DNA from 3 places in the Enterococcus raffinosus genome. Region 1 is predicted to be linked to each of the others. Evidence: riboswitches for the same ligand, from Rfam matches in the RefSeq annotation. Region 1 holds a riboswitch; each other region holds the start of a gene.
The links. Region 1 has a riboswitch for thiamine pyrophosphate ahead of thiW (energy coupling factor transporter S component ThiW). Riboswitches for the same ligand answer to the same signal wherever they lie in the genome.
Positions count from the first base shown of each region.

Region 2: linked by a shared signal. The riboswitch ahead of thiT (energy-coupled thiamine transporter ThiT) and the one ahead of thiW (energy coupling factor transporter S component ThiW) in region 1 are both predicted to bind thiamine pyrophosphate.
Region 3: linked by a shared signal. The riboswitch ahead of tenA (thiaminase II) and the one ahead of thiW (energy coupling factor transporter S component ThiW) in region 1 are both predicted to bind thiamine pyrophosphate.

Region 1 covers NZ_CP072888.1:2,936,838-2,944,225, forward strand. The annotation lists gene J9537_RS14345 (MFS transporter) at 1-954, opposite strand, end outside; gene J9537_RS14350 (winged helix-turn-helix transcriptional regulator) at 1,099-1,452, shown strand; gene thiD (bifunctional hydroxymethylpyrimidine kinase/phosphomethylpyrimidine kinase) at 1,533-2,351, opposite strand; gene thiE (thiamine phosphate synthase) at 2,348-2,977, opposite strand; gene thiM (hydroxyethylthiazole kinase) at 2,968-3,786, opposite strand; gene thiW (energy coupling factor transporter S component ThiW) at 3,783-4,262, opposite strand; TPP riboswitch at 4,406-4,495, opposite strand; gene gloA2 (SMU1112c/YaeR family gloxylase I-like metalloprotein) at 4,673-5,062, shown strand; gene J9537_RS14380 (SdrD B-like domain-containing protein) at 5,101-7,388, opposite strand, start outside.
Region 2 covers NZ_CP072888.1:2,703,961-2,711,348, forward strand. The annotation lists gene rpoZ (DNA-directed RNA polymerase subunit omega) at 1-6, opposite strand, end outside; gene gmk (guanylate kinase) at 11-625, opposite strand; gene J9537_RS13190 (YicC/YloC family endoribonuclease) at 737-1,621, opposite strand; gene J9537_RS13195 (YdbC family protein) at 1,657-1,872, opposite strand; gene J9537_RS13200 (patatin-like phospholipase family protein) at 1,897-3,510, opposite strand; gene J9537_RS13205 (class A sortase) at 3,633-4,337, opposite strand; gene J9537_RS13210 (hypothetical protein) at 4,605-5,375, shown strand; gene thiT (energy-coupled thiamine transporter ThiT) at 5,426-6,013, opposite strand; TPP riboswitch at 6,063-6,161, opposite strand; gene J9537_RS13220 (hypothetical protein) at 6,229-6,591, opposite strand; gene J9537_RS13225 (low molecular weight protein-tyrosine-phosphatase) at 6,664-7,122, opposite strand; gene J9537_RS13230 (2-hydroxyacid dehydrogenase family protein) at 7,176-7,388, shown strand, end outside.
Region 3 covers NZ_CP072888.1:1,276,711-1,284,098, forward strand. The annotation lists gene J9537_RS06265 (arginase family protein) at 1-639, shown strand, start outside; gene J9537_RS06270 (VOC family protein) at 687-1,124, opposite strand; gene J9537_RS06275 (DUF2087 domain-containing protein) at 1,153-1,881, opposite strand; gene J9537_RS06280 (DUF2268 domain-containing putative Zn-dependent protease) at 2,033-2,941, shown strand; gene J9537_RS06285 (aminoglycoside 6-adenylyltransferase) at 2,992-3,837, opposite strand; TPP riboswitch at 3,977-4,068, shown strand; gene tenA (thiaminase II) at 4,249-4,905, shown strand; gene J9537_RS06295 (precorrin-2 dehydrogenase/sirohydrochlorin ferrochelatase family protein) at 5,204-5,656, opposite strand; gene J9537_RS06300 (amino acid permease) at 5,681-7,201, opposite strand.

The sequences.
Region 1 (7,388 bases):
TTGCAGACCTGGCACGTTCATGAAGGCAAATAAGCCTAACAGCATCGCTGCCAGCAGTCCTAGAATACTGTTTCCAATCAAGATGGTCACAAATAAGAACACGAGGGCCGCCATCAAAAGACCGAACATCTTGATCAAGGATGCCAACGGCTTTTCATTCGCGAAATGTCCGCCAACAGTATTCCCGATAGCGACCATTACGCCATAAACGATCAAAATAACCACGACGGCACTGGCAGGAAAACCAAAATCGGTTAAAATCGGCGACAGATAAGTATATGCGGCAAAGGTACCACCGTAACCGAAAGCGGTAATCAAAAAAGACATCACCAATGGTTTATTGGTAAAAATTCGGGTGAAGCCTTTCAAGTCCACTTTACCTGGAGTCGGTAAATGACGGGGAACCAAGAAGCTGCTGGCGATTAGTCCTAGCAACCCAACAACAGCGATAAAGATAAAGGACATGTTCCAAGTTGTTTGTTGACCAATGAAGGTTCCAAGCGGTACTCCCGTCACGGTAGCCACAGTCAACCCTGTAAACATGATGGCGATGGCACTTGCACGACGTGAAGGCTCAACAACGTCGGCCGCAATCACAGTTGAAACAGACATAAAGATTCCGTGAGCCAAGGCTGCCAAAATGCGGCCTAGCAATAAAATAAAGAAGGTCGGTGCAAAAGCCGCCAGCAGATTCCCGCTAATAAACAGCAGCATAATGCCGATCATCAAACTACGTCGGTTCCATTTTCCTGTTAAAACGGTCAATAAAGGGGCTCCGATCGTAACGCCTAAAGCGTACAATGAAACAGTCAAACCTGCTTGTGCGAGTGTGACGTTGAAGCTTTTAACAATCATCGGCAAAAGCCCGACGCTGATAAATTCCGTTGACCCGATCGCGAAGGCATTAATCGCGAGAGCCAGTAATGTTAAATTTGGTGAGAGTTTCTTTTCCATTTTGTTCCTCCAAAAAAAGTATTTGTAACCTACGAGAAGATACTATATACTGTTGATGATCTTTTGATAAGTACCCACTTTTTTGTACTATAGATACCTTTTAGTAACTTTTGGATGGTATCAACATTTTAAGGAGGAATTTTTTTGGAGAATCGTTCCTATATGATCGGTGTCGAAGCGACGATGGATGTTATCGGCGGAAAATGGAAACCCATTATTCTCTGTAACCTTCGCCATGGACCGATGCGTCCCAGCGACTTGAAGCGAGGAATTACTGGCATCAGCCAAAAAATGCTGACGCAGCAGCTTCGTGAGTTAGAGGAAGATAATATTATTGACCGGAAAGTGTATCAACAGGTGCCGCCGAAAGTCGAATATTCATTAAGCGATTATGGCCGCAGCCTGTCTGATATTCTGGATAGTCTGTGCAGCTGGGGCGAGCAGCATGTTGCTCACCTGCAGGAGCAAGGACAAGATATTTGTTTGAAGGCAAACTAAAAAGAAGTTGAGAAGGCGCTGGTCTCTAAAATCGTTCGCTTGTAACGTTTAGAGAAGAGACTCTTTCTCAACTTCTTTTTTTATTTGATGACGATATTATCGGTCATTTTGGCCCAATGATTGGTTGGACCATGTCCGTGCCCAACAAAAATCGGCTGGCTGATAGCGGCTTGAATAAATTTCTTGCCGATAATGATCGCTTCCTTCAGCTCGGTTCCTTTTGCCAGTTCCGCGGCGATACAGGCGGAGAAGGTGTCGCCGGTTCCATGAGTACTTGCTGTCTCCACTCTCGGCGCACTCATCCAGAAGCTTTCTCCTGAGGCCAGCAAAACATAGTCCGCCGCATCCTTGTTCTGGCTGTGTCCGCCTTTAACGACAACGTTCTGCGTACCGAAGGCTTGCAGCTTTTTCGCTGCCTCGATCATCTCCTGATCCGTCACGATCCGCTGACCAATGATGACTTCTGCTTCTGGCAGATTGGGGGTAACGATCGTCGCTAATGGCAGTAATTGCTGATTGATCGTTTTTACCGCGTCACTTTGCAAGAGGTGATGCCCGCCCTTCGCTACCATTACAGGATCTACGACTACTGGGCCAAAATCTACCTGCTTCAGCTTTTTTACCACCGTTTCTACTCGTTCCACATCCGCCAACATCCCGGTCTTAGCAGCACCAATCGTAAAATCAGCGGCTAAAGAGTCAAACTGCGCTTCGATAAAGGGGCTAGGAATCGCCATGCTGTCTTGTACCCCATACGTATTCTGAGACGTCAATGCCACAATAATGCTCATCCCAAAAGCCTTTCGTGCCTGGAAGGTTTTGAGGTCCGCTTGAATTCCTGCGCCACCGCCAGAATCTGATCCGGCAATTGTTACAACCTGAGGCGTTTCATTTATCATTTTGATTCCCCCAATACTTTATCCATTTTTTCTTTCAAACGTCGAACTTTTTCGCCGACCGCTTTTGCCTGCATGATTTCGCTGACGATCGATACCCCGGCGATTCCCGTACCGTAAAAATCCGTCAGGTTATCTTCCTTGATCCCGCCGATCGCAACACTAGGAATCGTTACCTGCTCATTGATTGCCTTCAGTGTTTCGATCGAAGTTAGCGGCGTCTCTTTGGTTTTTGTTGGGAAAATCGCGCCAATACCTAAATAGTCCGCACCGGCTTTTTCTGCCTCGACTCCTCGCTCGACAGTTTTTGCTGACACGCCTAAGATTTTTTCGGGACCGATCAGCGACCGCACCACCTCTACTGGCATTTCATCATCCCCGATGTGCACCCCTGCCGCATCAACCGCCAAGCAAATATCTACCCGGTCATTGATGATTAGCGGGATCTGATACCGATCCGTCACCTGTTTTACCTTCAAAGCCAGTGCATAAAATTCTCCTGTCAGTAAGTCTTTTTCTCGCAGCTGAACAAGTGTAACTCCATTTTTACAGGCCTCTTCAATCACAGTCAAAAAGTGTTCATCGCTAAAATCATAGCGAGCTGTTACCAAATAAAGCGTTAAGTCCATTGTTTCTCTTCTCCCTTCACTTCAGTCCACCACTCTTTTTCCATCAAAAGCGAGAGTTGATTCAAGGTCGCTTGTCGAAAAGCCGCCAAGCCATTTTCATCGCCTGCTTGCTCTCCGCATAAATTAAAATAGCTGACCGCCGTAACGACCGCCGCCGAAGCCTCTGCTCCAGTCCCCAATAACGCGGCGATCAAAGCACCGACAACATCGCCGGTCCCAGTAAAGCGATCCAATGCCGGCACGCCGTTTCGCAGCTGCCAGACTCTGCACTGATCCACAATAATATCTTGGCTGCCAGTGGCTAAAAAGGTTGTTTTAGGATACGTCTTTGTTAATTGCTGCAGGGCATTCGTTAATTCTTCGATTGCTGGGTCACTTTGATCCAGCTCACTACCATCCACTCCTCGGGCATGGCTTGGTAAGCCGCAAAAATTACGCAGTTCAGAAATATTCCCCTTTACTACGGTTGGCTTTTCTTCAACAAGCTGACGCCCTATCCGATCTCTTGTGCGGCTGACCCCATAGCCTACTAGGTCAACGACTGTTGGCTTTCCCACCTTGTTTGCCAGCTTCGCAGCGGCGACTAAACTTCTTTCACGTTCCTCCGAGAGATGACCAATATTCAGCAATAAACCGTCTGTCTGTCGAAACAGCTCGTCAAACTCCCGCGGATCACAAGCCATAATCGGCTTTGCTCCGATATAAAGCAGCGCATTCGCTACCGTTTCACAGGTCACCTCATTGGTTATACAATGAACTAGCGGAGCCTCGGTTAAGGGCAGTAGTTTCGAACCATCTATTTTCATCATCCAAACATCCTTTCACTAGAAAACAGGCGCTGCCAGCGTTTAAAGATCGCGGTCTCCTTCAGCTTTACTAAGACGACAAAAGCAATCGCCGAACCAATCAGGGTCGCACCGACAAAGCGCGGGGTGTAAATCAACCAATACAGCTCATTCTGACTGCCGGTGAACCACACCATCACAGGATAAGATAAGAGAGATCCGATAATTCCCGTACCAACAACTTCACCCAGCATTGACCAAATCAGCTTCTTTCCCAAACGATAAAACAGCCCCGCAAAGAAAGCCCCAAACACCGCTCCCGTCAGCGCCAAAGGCGGAATCCCTAACATCGTCATCCGGATCAAAGCACAAACTAGCGCCATCACCGTTCCATAAATGGGGCCCAACAACACGCCGGCTATAATGTTCATGACACTAGACATCGGCGCCATCCCCTCGATTCGCATTAAAGGTGACAAAACAACATCCAAGGCAATCATTAAAGCCAATAGCGTCAATTTGTGGATTTTATTTTTCTCCACGACAAAAAACTCCTTTCTCATTTTCAAGCAACCATTCTGCAAGAAACAAAAGGAGTAAAAGACAGAAAAACCCAACCAAAATAAAATGGTCGGGTACGATCAGTCAACTAGCTACATTTCCCTGCGGCAGTCTTAACTGCATCAGGTTCCATGGGTATAATCTCAGCTAAACAGCACCCCAAATGTTTCTCTTCAATTGATTGGAGTATAACATACTTTTTTTAATCCAACTAGCTTATAATAAGAAAAGACTTTGTAAACTCCCTCAGCTTTGACGCGATAAGACGTTTAAGAAAGCGGCTAGAACGCCTCCAGCCTCTAGTCCTGTTACAATAAACTAGATAAGTAAAAACTGAAAGGATGGTTTTATGCCGAAACCAAATTTTTCCGCGATTCACCATGTCGCTATTATTGTTTCCGACTATGAGAAGGCGAAGCATTTCTATGTCGATATCCTTGGTCTGCCGATTATTCGGGAGCATTACCGACCAGAGCGTCAAGATTACAAACTCGATCTACAACTGAACGACGCAGAATTAGAAATCTTCGCGGTGAAAAATCCACCGAAACGCCCAAGCTTTCCAGAGGCAGCGGGATTACGCCATTTAGCCTTTAAAACAAAGGATATTGAAGCAACCATCGCTTACTTGAACAGTCACGGAATCGAGTGCGAACCTCTGCGAACCGATGACTTTACTGGTGAGAAGATGACCTTCTTCTTTGATCCTGACGGTCTGCCATTGGAATTACACGAATAAAAAACGCTCCTTTTCGTCGTTGAAAAGGAGCGTTTTCTCTATTCGGTTTTTCTAAGCGCAAAAATACGCGTTACTACGAGTCCAGCTAACAGAAGACTGATCAGATAAAAGAAGCCATTTTCTGCGTTGTTTTTCACGCCTGTGACAACGACTGATTCAAGATAACCGGCATTTAAAACGGGCTTTCTTTCTTTTTCGATGTCGATAGTAATCGGATCAGAAAAGCCATCCGGGTTCACGTGACTGCTAAGTTTCGTACTCCCTTTTTTGACAAATCCATACTTGCCATATTCCCCATCCAGTACTTTCACAGAAACCTTATAGGAATTTTGATCGGTAGCTGTAAAGTAGTAGTTGCCATCTTGGTTTGTAAGGGTTGTTTCGATTGCAACATACTCAGAGGAATTTTCCACCTTCTTATATAAGGTCACTTCTCGATTCTCTAATTCTTCACCCTTGTCATAGGTACTATTTTTGATTTTATCAAGAAAGATTGTCCCAGAAAGGGTCGTTGGCGGTCCCCAAATCGCATAAAGTACTTTATCACTATCCATCGTAATCTTGTCCGTTCCCTCTGTACTATAGCGCTTGCCTTCACCATCAGCACTTTCGCACCAATATAGAAATACATACTCAGGATGGTCACTTGGCGGGGTATATTTCAACTCTGTTTCTGAACGAATTGTTGCAATTTCTGGAGGATTTAGTTTGAAATATTGTTCCTCATATAGTTCGCCGCCGCCACCATTTGGATCATAAACGATTCTTACTGAGTTCGGGAAATAATTGACCTGATAATCATTCAGATAACTATTTTCAAATCCAAGCGGTCCATTGATAATCTGTGGTATAGGCTGCTTTCTCTGAGAACGATTGTCTTCGGTGACCTCACCTGAACCGGTAACTGTAATGTTTCGATAGTAAGCATCTGCATCTACTGGAGAATCATAATAATAATCCTCTGTAAAAATACCGCCACCGCTTCTTTTTGCGACGTTCAGTGAAATGGTACCACCAGTAACCGATAACTGCGCCGTTGCTTGGAGATACACGCCCGCACCGTTATTGAGCGCGGTATTTTGAGTGATCAAGCCCGCATTCATCTGAAACTCTGCGCCGGCACTGGCAAAGACACCGCCGCCATTTCGTGCAGGATTACTAGCAATCGAACCATCGTTCATGGTAAAGACTGTCCCTGCGTTATCAATATTCACCCCGCCGCCAAAATTACTGGTTGTATTATCGGAAATTGTACTTGCTGAGCCGTTCATTTCGACGGTACTGGCGCTATTGGCAGAGATCCCACCGCCATAAGAAGCGGTGTTTTTACTCAGACTGCTATTCATGATAATCAAACGAGCATCGGCTTCTAGACGCGCCCCACCACCATTTCCTCCAGCGGTATTGGCATCTATAAGACTATTACTGATGGTCCCTTCAACATTTTCTTTAAGAAAAAGCGCCCCACCCTGCGATTCCGAAGTATTCTTGATTACCTCAACTTGTTCAGCCTCCGTCCCGCCAAGCGTGAATTTTGCGTGTGCAGTCGCAAATAATGCACCGCCACTGCTTTCGGCGATATTGCCTTCAATTTTTCCTTTGGTCATCTTAAATTCCGTATCCGGCAAATCAATATTTACGCCGCCACCGTCACCGCCTATATTTTCTTTTTCCGTTCCGCTCACTGATGGCGTGCCCTCTACGATCTCAGACTCACCATCCGCGATATGACGGGCACTATTTCCTATAATATCGGTCGCTGTCATCGTGATCTTGCTGCCGTCATTGGCGGAGATGCCACCGCCATAACGAGACTCATTGCCGCTGATTGTACTGGTTTCTATTTCTAATACCGTTGCCATCCCCAGCTTTAAGGCGCCACCATACCTGCTGGCCTTATTTGAAACAAAGCTACTATGGCTGATTTTGGTCTGGGTGCCGTTGACAAAGATGCCGCCGCCTTGATGTCGAGCGGTATTCTCTGTGAAAGTAGACCCGGTGATCGACAACTCTTGACTTCCTTCACTTACATATAGACCACCGCCATCATAAGCACTGTTTCCTGTAAATTCACTGTCGATGACGGTCACCTTCGCTGAATACCAGCCGCCAGTCCCATTCGATTGATTCTCGATCATGATCCCGCCGCCATAGCCTTCTCCTGCTTGATTCCCAGTCGATTGATTGCTGCGTACTTTTACATTAGTAATTGTGACAATGGCTTTATCTGCTAAGATACCGCCACTCTGCTTCGCTTTGTTTTCGCTGATTTCTCCTCCTTGCATGGTGAAGGTGGTCGCTGTCCCATCTAAATTGACTCCGCCGC
Region 2 (7,388 bases), 230 kb from region 1:
CATCATAAGCTTATATCTCCTTTAACATTTTTATATATTTTCCAATGACTCGGTCAACTCGGTAATGTTCACTGACAATAATATCTTTGATACGATCAACAGCTTTTGGTACTTGATCGTTAACGACTGCATAATCATAAAGAGCCATCATCTCGATTTCTTGACGCGCGACACGCATCCGTTTCTCGATTACTTCAGGGCTATCGGTACCTCGTCCGACGATCCGGGCCTTTAATTCTGCCAAATCCGGCGGTGTTAGAAAAATAAAGACACCATCGGGGACTTTTTCTTTTACCTGTTGGGCTCCTTGCACTTCGATCTCTAAAAAGACATCTTTGCCTTCGTCCAATGTTTGGTTCACATAAGTCAGCGGTGTGCCATAGTAATTGCCAACATACTCAGCATATTCCAGCATTTCGCCTGCTTCGATCATGGCTTCAAATTCTTCTTTGGTACGGAAATAATAATCAACTCCGTCGACTTCCCCTTCACGCATCGGACGGGTGGTCATTGAGACAGAGTATTGAAACTCATTATCATCTCTTTCAAAAATGGCTTTTCTGACCGTTCCTTTTCCTACTCCGGAAGGTCCTGACAATACAATCAACAGTCCTCGTTCAGACATACTAACGCCCTTTCATGCTCTTTTTAGCTAACGCCTATTGTGCACTTTTTTTGTGAATATTTCAAGGGGTATCGTCAAGCTGTCTGCTATTTCTTATGAAATTTCACGCAACTACTCAACATTTTGAATCTGTTCACGAATTTTTTCTAGAATTGTTTTTAATTGAACGACAATATCCTTAATTTGAATCGGACTTGATTTTGAGCCGATCGTGTTGACCTCACGATTCATTTCCTGCAATAAGAAATCTAATTCTCGTCCTACTGGGTCTGTTGTTTCTAAGAGTTGCGCGAACTTTTCCAGATGAATGGTCAAACGATCCAGCTCTTCATGAATGTCGCCGCGTTCTAGTAAAATTGCTAATTCTGTCAACAAACGATCTTGATCTACTGTATTGCCTAGGTACTCTTCTAGCTTTGCTTGATAGCGTTGTTGAAAATCTGCTTCATACTCTGTCACAAAGCCTTTTAGTTCGGTCACTAAGCACTGAACTTTGTTGTCATAATCCAACAACACTTTTTTGATTCCTGCCCCCTCATGTTCGCGACTGACAGCTAATTGTGTAAAAGCCTCCTTCGCTACTGTTCGGACCAATTCTTCTAAGGTATCCTCTTCTGTCGGCTGATCGATCAGTGTGACAAAATCCGGTTGCTCCATCGCCTTAATCAACACCTGATCCACTGGAAAATCTACGACGCCAAAATGTTCTCTTCCACCACTTTGCAGCTCAGTAACTAATTGCTGCAGCAGCTCCCAATCGACTGAAACCTTCTTATTGCCGCTTTTTAACGGCGTTAAATTGATAAATACATCCACTCGACCACGTTGAATTTTTCCCTTCGCGATTTTGCGAATCTCTGCTTCAAAAGGATTGAGTTCTTTTGGCATTCGAATCTGCAAATCTAAAAAACGATTATTAACACTTTTTAATTCAATATTCAGCTCATAAGCCTCGTTCGCCTGAGCTGCCTGACCATAGCCTGTCATACTTTTCATTTTGCTTGTTCCCTTTCTTTGGAAAAAATCACACCCTACATCTTGCTTAAGGTTTCTTTTAACACAGCGAATTCTTCGTTGCTCAATGTGACACCCTTGCCCATTTTTTCATGGCCTGGTGCCCAATCGCGTAAATCAAACTTTGGTGGACGCTCATTCCAGCTTACGAGATTCAACTCTTTACGCCAGCCTTTCGGATTTTCTGATAAGACGGCAATTTCTTCCACGATTTCATAATTAAATTCTGCCATTGTACTTCCTCCAACTTTCTATTCTCATGCTTCTTCACGGATATATCTAAAGAAAAGTGCCAGCAAAGTCGGGATCGGCCAGCGACGGTAAGCTGTTTCTAACGATCCTTTTTGCTGATAAATCTGTAGTACCTGATAATAATCTGTAAACACATTGTGGGTTTCAATAAAATCTTCAATTTGCTCCTGAACCGAATAATTCGCGTTCAACTTGATCGGCATTTCAAACTGCTTCAGAATAATATCGATGAATTCTTCGGGCGTATAAACCTTTACTGGCGAGACATTCACCCAATAGGCGAAAAACTCTAAAAATGCTAAACTCAGCATTTCTAACGGCACATCCTGACCAAAAAACTTCCGCAGCTCAAGATAGATTGCCTTCTTGTCTACTGCAATTTTATCTTTTAGAAAACGGATAAACGCTTTGGTAATGGATTCAAAATCCGCGTGACAACTGAAAAAGTATCGATACCCTTGTAGTTCACCGAATATCCGTTTAGCCTCTAGGTACCCTAAATCTATATTTTCTGACGAGCGATCGCTTTGAAATAGTAATAGGTCTCCTAAACTCCAAGGACTCGTCAAAACCACTTCAGCCACCTCATCTGGCAAACGATACTTTTTATCCAACCCTGGACCGTGCACATCCACTACAATCAATTCCGTTATTGGTGTTTGTAAAGCAATGTCTACAGGTAAATTATTACGATAGCCGCCGTCGACATAAAGCTCCCCTTTGATTTTCGCCATCGCCATCATAGGAAAAAAGGCCGAAGATGCCAATAGCCAATCAATGATTTCATTCTCTGGACATCTATGAATCGGCACGACCACCTCTTGAAAAACCGGAACTTTAGTCGTGACGACATAAAACGGACAGCCTGAGTGAATTTTTTGCGCCTCTAATCGTTCTTCCAATAAGCTCCTAAGCGGTTCTGATGAGACGCCGCGCTGTTGCAAAGACGTTCGAATAAAGGTACGCAACTGATCCACCTGCGCTGAAAAATCCAGTACCTCCACTTCTTTGAAGGTTATATCCAAAACTTTATCCGTTTCGATCTCTTCCCACAAGGCGAGTGCCTGATTATAATCGCCTTGCGCAATTAATGCTCCGTTCAACCCGCCAACAGAAGTCCCAGTGATCACCTCAAACTGGATATCTTTTTCCAGCAGGGCCTTCCAGACACCAATTTGATAGGCTCCACGGGCGCCACCGCCACCCAACACCAATCCTGTATGATAGACGAGCACTTTTTTCCAAACGCCCGCTTCTAATTGATAGCCTTTGGCCGCTAGCCATTGCTGCAAAATTATATTTGCTTCAAGGTTTATGTAGAGCGCCCGCTTAAACTGCTGTCGAGCAGCCTTTTCCAAAAATAAAAAAGCTGTCTCCCAGCCAAGCTCACGTGATATCAGCAAATTATTGATTCGCCAGCCATCGTCCTCATCAATTTTCTCAATTAGCAACCATTGAGATTTGTTTTGAAGCCAATAGCCCCGCCCTTTTTTTACAGCTTCTAGATACTCTGAACGTGCTTCTCCATGGGAACTATAAAAGGGAAAAAGCAATTGTACCTGTTGAAATTTTTCCCAAACCATTAATAAATCTGATACGTATACTCGTTTTAGGTCCATCGCTTCCTCCCTGATTTAGTCTGCAGCTCTAAAGCTCAACCTGTTTGTTTTAGTATAGCAGAAATTTTCCTGCAACAAAAAACTTCAAGGCGCGCCTTGAAGTTTTTTGACTAACTAGTCGATCAATACGTTTTTTGTTCCATTTCAAATGCCTTACGCATCGTATCTGTGGCATTGTTGACCGGGGTCATAGCTACCAAATCCCCCTGGACGATGATCCGCGTTACCCCTTCAATTTCACCACAAGTAATCAGCGTAACTTGCTGCTTATCAGGGTGAACATCTAAATACTTCACTTCTGTTGGCTGTACTCGAACCTTGAGTGTCGTCTTATAGGTATAGATATTGTGTAAATCGGTTAAATAGATCAGATCGCCCTCTTTGACACTTTCCAACGGCGTGAACAAAAGCCCCGGACGGTCGGCACGATGACTGGCTAAAGCGTAATTTCCTTCGCCCATTTTTTGATCAGGAGACAATGTTCCAGCCCCATATAAAAGAACCTCATTGGATAGCCCTTTAAAAATCGGCAGGTTGATCTCCACCGACGGAATAGCGATCCCGCCAATCACTGGCAGCCGTTTATTATCCAATTGTGCCTGCAAGACAGCTTCCGTGCTGGCTGGCTGAACAGCATCAAAATCAAAGGATGCTTCTTCTTCCATATTTTTATCAATCTCCGCACGATCCATTTTCGCTACAGCATAGCGGTCGCCATTATATTGCATTAAAAAATACTTAATTTGATTGTTAAAAATCAAGGCCAGTCCTACTAACAGTAATAAGAAAAGAAAAATATTAATCAGCCAATTTCTTTTTTTCTTCATCTCAATCCTCCCGCATTCTCTTGCTAATCATATCATACTCCGTTCCATCTCGTGAGACTACTTTCACTTAATAGAGAAAAAATTAAAAAAAGAAATAAATACATTAGAAAGTTGTTATTTATTAAAATGATTTTAATTGTTAAAAAAGTGCTTCAATGTTGCAATTTTTAAGGCCTTTGTAATCTAATTTTAAAATAAAAGATACGAGCTTTTTTTTTATTAATGGGTTAAAATGATTGTGACGACTATTAGAAAGGGTGAAAATTTGTGCCAGATACGTTATTTGCTTATATCGATTCCACAAGCAATGCTGTGCTTTCAAAAGGTTTTTCACCCAACGATTTTGTCGATGGCATCGTTCACCAACCTAAACATTTGTTATTGCTAGACCCTGTCGCAGAAGCTGGTGAATACGAGCCACATACAGGATTGAAGATCGTTAATGGTCCAGAACAAGTCCAACAGTTTTTTACTACTAAGACATTCACTCATTCGAAAGGAACCAAGTGGATCGATTTTAATGATTTAGCGATGTTAAAAGAACTGACTCCATTAGAAATTTCAGAATTACTCTATTTTGGTCACATGCGGACACATCTGCATTCTCCCTTTTTCTATAAACTGCAAAACAATTTTGTTTACTTCAACCTAGGGAACGAAACCATGCGTGTCTACTACCGTTACTTAGATGAGTTTTATCGCATCCTTGCTAGCAAACTGACTCGAATCGTCTTAGAAAAAGTCAATGATCGTCGGTCCTTCTTCCGAAAAGGCTCCTCGGTCACGCCCCTAGATGGAGAACTGTTGAAGGAATTATATCCAATTTTACAAGAAGGCGCAATTTTCTGCCTTGACCTGTCAGAATTGAAAAATAAAATCTATCATATCCCTATTTTCTTATCTGATGAAAAGGGATGGCGACGTAGTCCAAAAAATTATAAAAAAGAACAACAGATCGCAGAGATTACTTACGATACAGCCAAACAAGTATGGGCTTTAGAGGTCGAAAATGATGATCCTGTCTTTTCTTTCCGTTAATAGTGTTCAAAAAAGCATTTGTCCTTAAACAGACAAATGCTTTTTCTTATTTATTGATGGCTTTGCTTTTGAATGAGCTTAGTATCCTTCGGCAAATATAGTTGCGGAGCCTTTTCTGCAACGAGAACTGCAACAATTGCCGTAACGATTGCAGTCGCTAAACCACTGACCCCATTCATAACTAGTGAGAATATCCACGGGTTCATTCCCCACAAGGCATAGCTGCCCCAGAAGACCACACCTGCAATAAAATGCCAGAAGAATCTTGCCCCTGTTCCAACAAGAGAAGCTAGAATAATATTTTTTCGAACGCTCCACATATTTTGTTCAGCTAAACTTTGTTGCACCTTCTTTGCATACAAGCCGGCAAATCCCGCAAAAGTAAAAGCAATTGGGTATTCAATCAAAACCTGTATCACACTTAGGTAAACAACCTGACTTGCTGGAAAATGCAAAATCCCCCAGATAAACGCCGACATCAAAGCCGGCTTCAAGCCTCTGCGTAATGCAAACAATGTCAAGGGGATCATCCCTAAAGAAATTGTAAAACTGCTGCCGATGGTTGTGGGAATAAACGACAATACTAGCGACAAAGCCGCCACCACTGTGCCTTCCACTAAAATTCTTGTCTTATACATAAAAAAACTCCTCCTTTTGAACATACAGTCCACAAAGGAGAAGTAAATATCTTTACTTCATCACAATTCCTACGCTCGAATAACCGAAACAGGTACTAGGGTTTAGAGTAATCTCAATCTCAGCCCGAGGGCTCCCCTTTGCGACAGTATTATTCTATTTTGATACACCCAGAGTATAGCAGATGTCCGCCCACTCGTAAAGGTATTAATTACTTTTAACGCGAAATACTTTCTTGATCTCCGCTTGGCGATAGAGTTGTAACCTTCTTGATTCGATCGATCGTCAGCATCACTAGCTGATTTTCTTGTGTGCGGATAACAATTGATTCATTGGTTACTACTTTTGGCAGCCAGCCTGAAATTGTTTGGAATTTTTCTTCATCTTTTTCATCTTGAACTTGAATGACTACTAAACTATTCTGTAGAGCCGCCATCTTCAGTTTGAGAAAAATATTCTCATTTGCTTGCTCTTGAGCGCGTTTTTCAGCAGAATCATTCAAAAAATCCGAGATGAAACGATACGATGAATTCGAAAACAGCTTGATTAAATTCTTTTTGGGCTTCTCGTTTTTAGACATTCAGCTTCCTCCTATCAAGAGCATGGTTGTGTAGTATGATTTTACTTAAATTCACGGGAAAAAACAAGGAATCTAGCCTTTTTCAAAAAAAGTTAACCATTCGTTTAAACCTTTTTGAATTAAATCATAAGTTTCTTCAAAATTTCCTGTATACCAAGGGTCTGGTATGCTCTCCCCATCGTGTCCCGGAACGCGATCTAAATACAAATAAATCTTTTCTTCGGTTCCAGCAGGTGCCATCGATTCCAGATCATAAACATTTTCTTGGTCCATCCCGATAATGTAATCTGCATCATAAAAATCTTGTTCCGTCACTTGGCGTGCGCGCATTCCCTTAATAGAGATATCATGCTGAGCCAATATTTTCTGAGTTCCTCGATGAGGCGGGTTGCCGACTTCCCAACGACTGGTCGCTGCGGAATCCACTTGGAACTGCTGATTTTGCTTTTTTTGAAAGGCATCACGGAAAATGGCTTCTGCCATTGGTGAACGGCAAATATTTCCCATGCAAACAAATAGAATCTTTTTCATGTTCGTCCTCCTGTGCTATAGTCAATTTATTGAAATGAAATGGGGGATTGGAAATGAGTAAAATTTATCTTTCCGCCAAACTACCTGAGCTTGGCACATCATTATTGAAAGAAGCGGCCCTTGAGTATCACGTTTATGAAGGCAGCGGGTTAATTTCGAAAAAGGAATTGATCGAAAATATCGCTGATTGTGACGTACTGATCTGTCCGCTGTCCACTCAAGTTGATCGTGAAGTCATCGATGCTGCCCCGCATTTAAAGCTGATC
Region 3 (7,388 bases), 1.4 Mb from region 1:
GAAAAAGCACCGGAAAAAGTTATCACACTAGGCGGAGATTGTTCGATATCACAGGCACCGTTTGACTATCTCCATGGAAAATATCCAGATACATTAGGGATTCTTTGGATAGATGCTCATTCTGATATGTCCACGATCAATGACAGCAATCGTGAACATATGATGGTCCTAGGTAATTTATTAGGACATGGCGCACCACAATTTGCAGAAAAAGTTCAGCATCCCTTTAAAATAGAGCAAGTGATGCTAGTTGGTTTGAAATATGAAGAACTTCGACCCTGCGACCATCAAGTCGATGAGTTACAGATGAATTACCGGACACCCGACAAATTGGCAGGCGATAGTCGAGCATTGGTCGGTTTGATCAATCAGAACCACATTAAACAGTTAGCGATTCATTTTGATTTGGATGTCCTGTCCCCGCAGGATTTTCGTTCGACTCATCCAGGGAAACCTCATCTAGCTATTGATAAATTTCCTGCACCAGTGGGCACAATGACACTAGATCAAATCACGCGAATCATTCACGATGTTTCTGAAAAGGCTGAAATCGTTGGATTTAGCATTTGGGAACATCTACCGTGGGATACGATTAACTTGCGGAATGCATTCGCGAGTATGGAAATATTTAGGGAATAGAAAAAACAGTCAGCAGGTGCTGGCTGTTTGAAACGTTGTAACCATCCTCAACAATGATCATCATTATTGACGATCTCATACTTAATTCCATCTGGATCGTTAAAGAAGAGAGCATAATAGTTTGGCCCGTGTTGTGGGAAAATTTGCGGCTTATCTAAGATTTCAGCGCCAAGACCACGCACTATTTGATACATTCGATCGACTTCGTTTCTAGAGGAGGCTCTAAAAGCAATATGATGAACCGCACCGGGCTTTCTTCTGTGCACAGTTTGATCTTCAAATTGACTTAATGCTGAACAAATACCAAAATCATAGGAACTGTCGAGATATTCAATGACCTGCAAATCCAGCTCTTCCAAATAAACATTGATTTTTTTGTTTAAATCAAAACCCAAAGCTTCCATTAATCCATCGTAAAAGGCTTCTACTTTATTAACATCTTTCACCGTTACCTGCAAATGATCGACTTTCATTGGTAATGCCATCACTCTTCCCCCATTCTAGTAAAACCAGTTATATTTTCCAGTAAGTAGTGCCATCCACCGTACGACCTAAAATTCCATATTCAATGAGGTAGCGTCTAATCGTTACATAATCATCGAACATTTCCGAAATAATCGTATTGATTTCTTTTTCTGTATATTGTTTTTCAGGAACAAAGTTTTCTGCCAGTTTTTGAATCAGAATAATCCGCTTTTTTTCTTTTTTCGGGATTTGAGTGGCTTTCCCGTTAGCATCAAGAAAAACGCTGAAGACTTTGTCTCTTTCTTTTTTGCTGGATACAAACCGTTCATCGGAATCGATTAAGGAGTTTGCGATAAAATCACTTTGTTCCTTTTCGTCGATCAATTCCAATAAGGCCAAAAGAATTTTTGCCTGACGTTTCTTTTCTTTAAATTTGAAACGATGATTTCTTACTGCAGATGTCGTAATGTTCAGTTGATTGGCTATTTCCTGATCCTCGAATCCTTTGGAAAACAGAGTCAAAAAGTTCTTTTGTGTCTCGCTTAAGCCGGTTTGATTCTTATCAAGAGTCAGCAGTGCATCAAAAGGCCCATTGTGTTCGTGTTTTAAATGATAGATCATCGCGCCTTCCGCTCGTGCTAATTGGCTGTTTGATTCGCTGATGGGGTAGACGAAACGATCGTCAAACGTTTGATCACAATACAGACACTGAAAAAGAAATTCCCCTTTTTTGGCATAGCCTTTTTTTATTTCCTTGATTGTTAATTCACTCTCCATACGATCTCCCTCCTGTATATATGCTAACATAATTAAAAAACGTTTGCAAATTTGGTTGCAAATTTAAAATTGTTGCTACTGGTCTATGCTTCACTTTTTCTTGACCTTCACGCAACGTCAACCATTATCATATAAGCAAGGAGGTTAGATCATGAATAAGATAAATGTTACGATGATTGATTCGTTGTCTTTTTACAAAAGATGTCTGAAAGAAAAGGTAGATGAAAATGCTTTTCGGTATGAAATCATGCAGCCGTTTGAACCAATGTGGCGGTACTTAAACGCACCGCTTACTCCAAAAACACCTGGTGGATATGATGTAGTGATGGCTTCGGAGATGTTAGGCATTTGGACTCCGCGAAAAAGTGTTGATCAAATTCAAACAAAAATAGATCTGTTAGAGAAGACGAAGATTTTTTCCGAGTATAAGCAAGTGATTGCTAATGGTGCGCAACTTTTTAGTGACATTGGTTATGATATTCCTGTGAATGATTTTACTGTCGCTGTTTTATTGGGAGATTCAGACAATAGTGTATTGATGGCGAGTGAAGGATACAGTGGCTTTGGTGGGATACCAGATTTTATGTTTTTGATTGTTGTACCAAATGAGTTTAATCGAACGCGTTTAAAATCTGCATTAGCACATGAGTTTAATCATAATGTGCGATTTACTTATGAACCATTTAATCATGGTGATGTAAGTGTTGAGGATTATTTGGTGATTGAGGGATTAGCAGAAGTTTTCGCTGAGGAATTATATGGAGTTGAATCCCGTGGCCCTTGGGTACAAGAGTACGATAAGGAGGAGATGGATTATACGATTGAAGTAATGAAGGATGGTCGTGAAGCACGTGGTTTTGATCAAGTTTCGGCTTATATGTATGGGGATGAAGTCGCTAAGGAGCAGGGATACGCGCCTGTTGGACTTTCAAGAAATGCTGGATACACAGTTGGATACCATCTCGTAAAGGCCTATTTGAAAAATACTGGGAAATCAATTGCGGAGGCGACATTAACTCCGAGCCGAACGCTTGTTAAAGAATCAAAAATATTTGAATAGAATCAAATAAGCCCATTTTTCTTGGGCTTATAGACTAATAATATGCTTTTCTAATAATCATTGTTTTGGGTTTTTATTAAGTATTCACGAATGCCATTTTCATCCTCTTGTTGATAAGAATAGCCACAATGGTTTGCAGTAAATACTGCCAAAGTATGGAATAACTCACACGCAACAAACGTAGCACACCAAAGATTCTCCGTCTCGGTATTTGAATAAGTGGCACAATACTGTTCATACAAATCTTTCGGTAAAAAACGTTTATAGTATTTACCCATTTTTCCAGAGGACACACTAAAACTATTTTTAATGCCGATAAACCAATCAATCATGTCATGAAGCTCTTTTCGAACGACAGTATTATACATCATCAGAGCGTAAGGAAGTTGGTCGCGAGCAATTCCTTTGGCAACATTTTGTAAACACCACCAAAAATTATTACAACACGATTCAAATTCAATTTTGGTTGGAGGTATTATGAGGTAGTCCTTGTCTGAGGCGGGTGGAAAGGCTGGTAGCAGATCATCCTTATCAAGCAAAGGTACTGTCAGACTATCCTTACTAAAGGATTCAAGTAGTGGAATCGGAATAAGAGTCAAATCAAGTCGATTGCCATCAGAAAAGAGCATCATCCAATTAAAGTGTCCTAATCCACTGGGGGAGCGCATTGTTTCAGGCGTTTGCAGCATCAAACGTTCTCCGAAACTATCGATCCATTCAGGATCCCTTTTGAAGGATTCGAGTTCTGTTACTACATAGACAATATCATAATCTTGATAGATATCTGTTGGGACGTTCTTATTGGCACGAGAACCATTTAAAAATACCGCGCGAATGCGATCGTCTTTTTTTGCTGTTTCGAGGATAATGTGGTACATTTCTTTTTCGCTTCTCATGAGGAATCATTCCTTTCGGTAACTATCTTTTTTTAGTATACCAAGTTTTATAAAGAAAGTAGGATGCTTTATTAAATACACAGAAGTTTAATTTAGTCGGCATTTTTTACAAGAAGAGTATGCTATACTTTTAGTAATTGAATGACACTAGGGGTGCTTCTGAAGCTGAGATTATACCCATTGAACCTGAAGCAGTTAGGACTGACGCAGGGAATGTGTAATGGTTTATAAATTTGTACCCGATCGCTTTTTTGTGGTTGGGTTTTCTTATGTATGAATTTCCAAACATAGAAGCCTCCTTTTCATTCTAAATAGGGATAAAGGAGGTTTTTTGTTGCGTTAGAGAAAAAATGTCACTTTTATAGTTTAAGTTGGATGCTGTTTAATCATTTTTTGAAAAGGAGAAATTAAATGACGTTTACGAAGTTAGCAAGAGAAGAAGCGGCAGTATTTTGGGATGGAAGCTTTTCGCATCCGTTTATTCAATCGTTAGCAGCAGGAGATTTAGCCCCAGAGATTTTTCGCTATTATTTACTGCAAGATCGGTACTATCTCGAACATTTCAGTAAGCTTTACCATTATATTGCTGAGCAAACTGATGATAAAGAAATTCAGGCTCAGTTAAACGAAAATGCCAAGAATCTTGAATTGGGTGAGCTAGCAATCCGATCTGAATTTTTCACTGAATTAGCCATTACTGAAAAGGAGATAGCCGAAACGCCGATAGCTCCAACAACGTATAATTACGTTTCACATATGTACCGACAGCTGATTGATGGGACACCGAAGACAGCTATTGCTGGAATGTTACCTTGCGCATGGCTATATCAGGAGATTGGTGTACGCTTAATTGAGATGGGTTCTCCCAACCCGTTATATCAGCGATGGATTGAGACATATGCAGGGGAAGAAGCTGCGCAAGGAATTGAAAAGGAGCGTGCACTGTTAGATCGTTTATATCAAGAAAGCGAAAAAGATGAGCAGCGAAAAATGATGGAAGCATTCGTTATTAGCAGTAAAATGGAGTATGATTTTTGGGAAATGGCTCTCACTTTAGAAAAATGGTGATAACAAAACTCGGGATCGTTCATAGTGAACGGTCTTTTTTGTTTGAAAACGATTGACAGACATTCTTTGTGTTCTATAAAACAAAAATTAACACTTGCATTATTACGAGGGACTAACAATGGTTTCGGAAGCAGAAATGGTTGTAAAAGCATTTATCCAAGAGAATGTTGAGGTATGTTTTGCTTATCCTGGTGGACAGGCAATTAATTCATTTGATGCCCTTTATTAATGGGTTAAATTGAAAGAACACCTGAGTAATCATCCTTTTATGAAATAAGGACAATCATTCAGGTGCTTTTTAATCCATTTTGATTCCTTTTAAATATTTACGCAAAGTTTTCAATAGAATCTTCGCTTTTTTAGGATTATTTCCATTTGTTGTTATGGCGATCCCGAAATCTCTTTCCTTCATGAATGCCATATTAAAAAAATTGCTGTTGTCTTGATTCGTTGTATCGTTTACGAGTTGACGTGGGGTGGTTTCATTTAAAATCGCATGATTAACCGCTTCATTATCTGTACAAATAAAAATAACTTGAAAATTACTAGTATCTCCGTATTGAAAAGATCGTTCGCGCAATAAGACTGTACCGTTCTTTTTTTCATTTAATAAGGTGTCTGAGAAGCTTGGTGAAATAACTGTTGGTTTCGCTCCCGCCTCGATCAATGCAGACACTTTTCTAGTGGCTATTTTCCCACCGCCAACAACGAGAATTGAGAATTGTTTAATATCAACTAAAATTGGATACATTCTTCTAGCTCCTTAGCAATCTAATTATAGTGAGTGCTTATCGTTATTTTGTTGAGAGAGAGTCGTCAGACGTTTCTTTTGCTCCAAGCGAAAATAAATAAAATTTGAAAGAAGACCAAAGAAGACAGGCCCCAACAGTAAAGTAGAAAAATTCACGTAATTCCCTAATTTAAGAGGTTCATAAATTTGAAAAGCAATGGCTACAAATATACATATGCAGACACTGATAGAAAGCGAGTAATTAAGACCGCTATTTTTAATCAATAAAGTTTCCTTTGAAATAATTTTCTTTTTTAAAGAAAAAGGAAAGCTGGCAGCAACAATAAAGTAAGGGATTGCTCGGGAAACGTTTGTCATATAGGTCAATTGATTAAATAATTCAGACAGAAAAGTATTGCTGAATGAGAGTAGTCCGATAAACAGTGAGATAAGGATTGCCTGAATCCACAATGCATTTTCTGGCATATCATTCTCATTTAAAGCAGAGAACCTTGGCCAAAAGAACTTAGGCGTACTTTTGATCAAACTCTTTAATGGACCATAACTGATGGAACTAAGTAGACTCAAATAGGCAAGTCCCATAGTCAGTGCAGTGTAGCGAATAAAAAGTTGGACCAATAAATGCGTGTGACCTGCGGATAGCTTAAAGACGTTGCCTAATGATAGAGCCAGCTGCTCCATGACGCCATACATTAGATTTCCAAGATGTAAAGAAGTTGTATCTCGAATGGCGCCAATGTTATTTGCACAACTCCACAGGATAATACCACTGACATAGAGTATCAATACAACAAATGAACTGATGATAACTGCTCGAGGAAACCTCTTGCGGCTTTTTTTTGTCTTATCAGCAAGACTAGCAATAGTATCCAGTCCGCCGAAAGCTGTGATCGAAAAAATAAAGAAGGGCAGTTGAGATAATAGTCGGTTTGAAGAACCTTGAAAAAAGCTAGTAACAGATAGGCTATGATTGATATTTCCAATTACTTGTTCAGGATTTTTAGTAATTAGCATTAAGTTACCAATAGTCGAAAGGAGTAAAAGCCCTACCATGGCATACCCGCTAATGTGTAGAAATCTGAAGATAACTTGAAATCCTCGTTTGTTCATCCAGGTAATAAATAGTACCGAAAAAATTGAAAACACGGCTAGCCAAATTTGTGGCGAAATTCCTAGCCAATCGATTGTGCCAGTAATATCTTTTCCGAAAATAAGGATAGAAATTGGAATCAACAGTTTCATAAATAGGCTGATCATCCAAATAAAGTAACTACTATACCACAGGAAGACAGTGGTGAAGGCTGATTTAGGAGAAAGAGACTCTTTTAACCAATCATATATTGCTCCCGAACGATGAGCATATTTTTTTGTATATTGAGCAACAATCAGCGCATAAGGGATAAAGTAAAATAACGCGCTGATAAAAAACCAAATAAGTGATTGGCTTCCCAGCATAAAGAAAGCAGAGATCATGCTGGAAAATGAATACACAGTAGTGGTAATGATCAAAATTAAATTCTGAGAAGCGTTCTTTTTTTTCATCATCTGCTCCTAGCGTCCTTTTCTCCTATCTTATTTTCTTTCAAAAAAAAAGACAAGATGACTTAGGATGGTAAAAAATTGTTTGTTCATAAAAATGAGAGAATGGAAATTGACTAAAAGCTTGTTAAATCAACATTTATCATTCATCTGGTAGAGTCAATAACAATATCTTGCTTTGTTTTTACGAGAA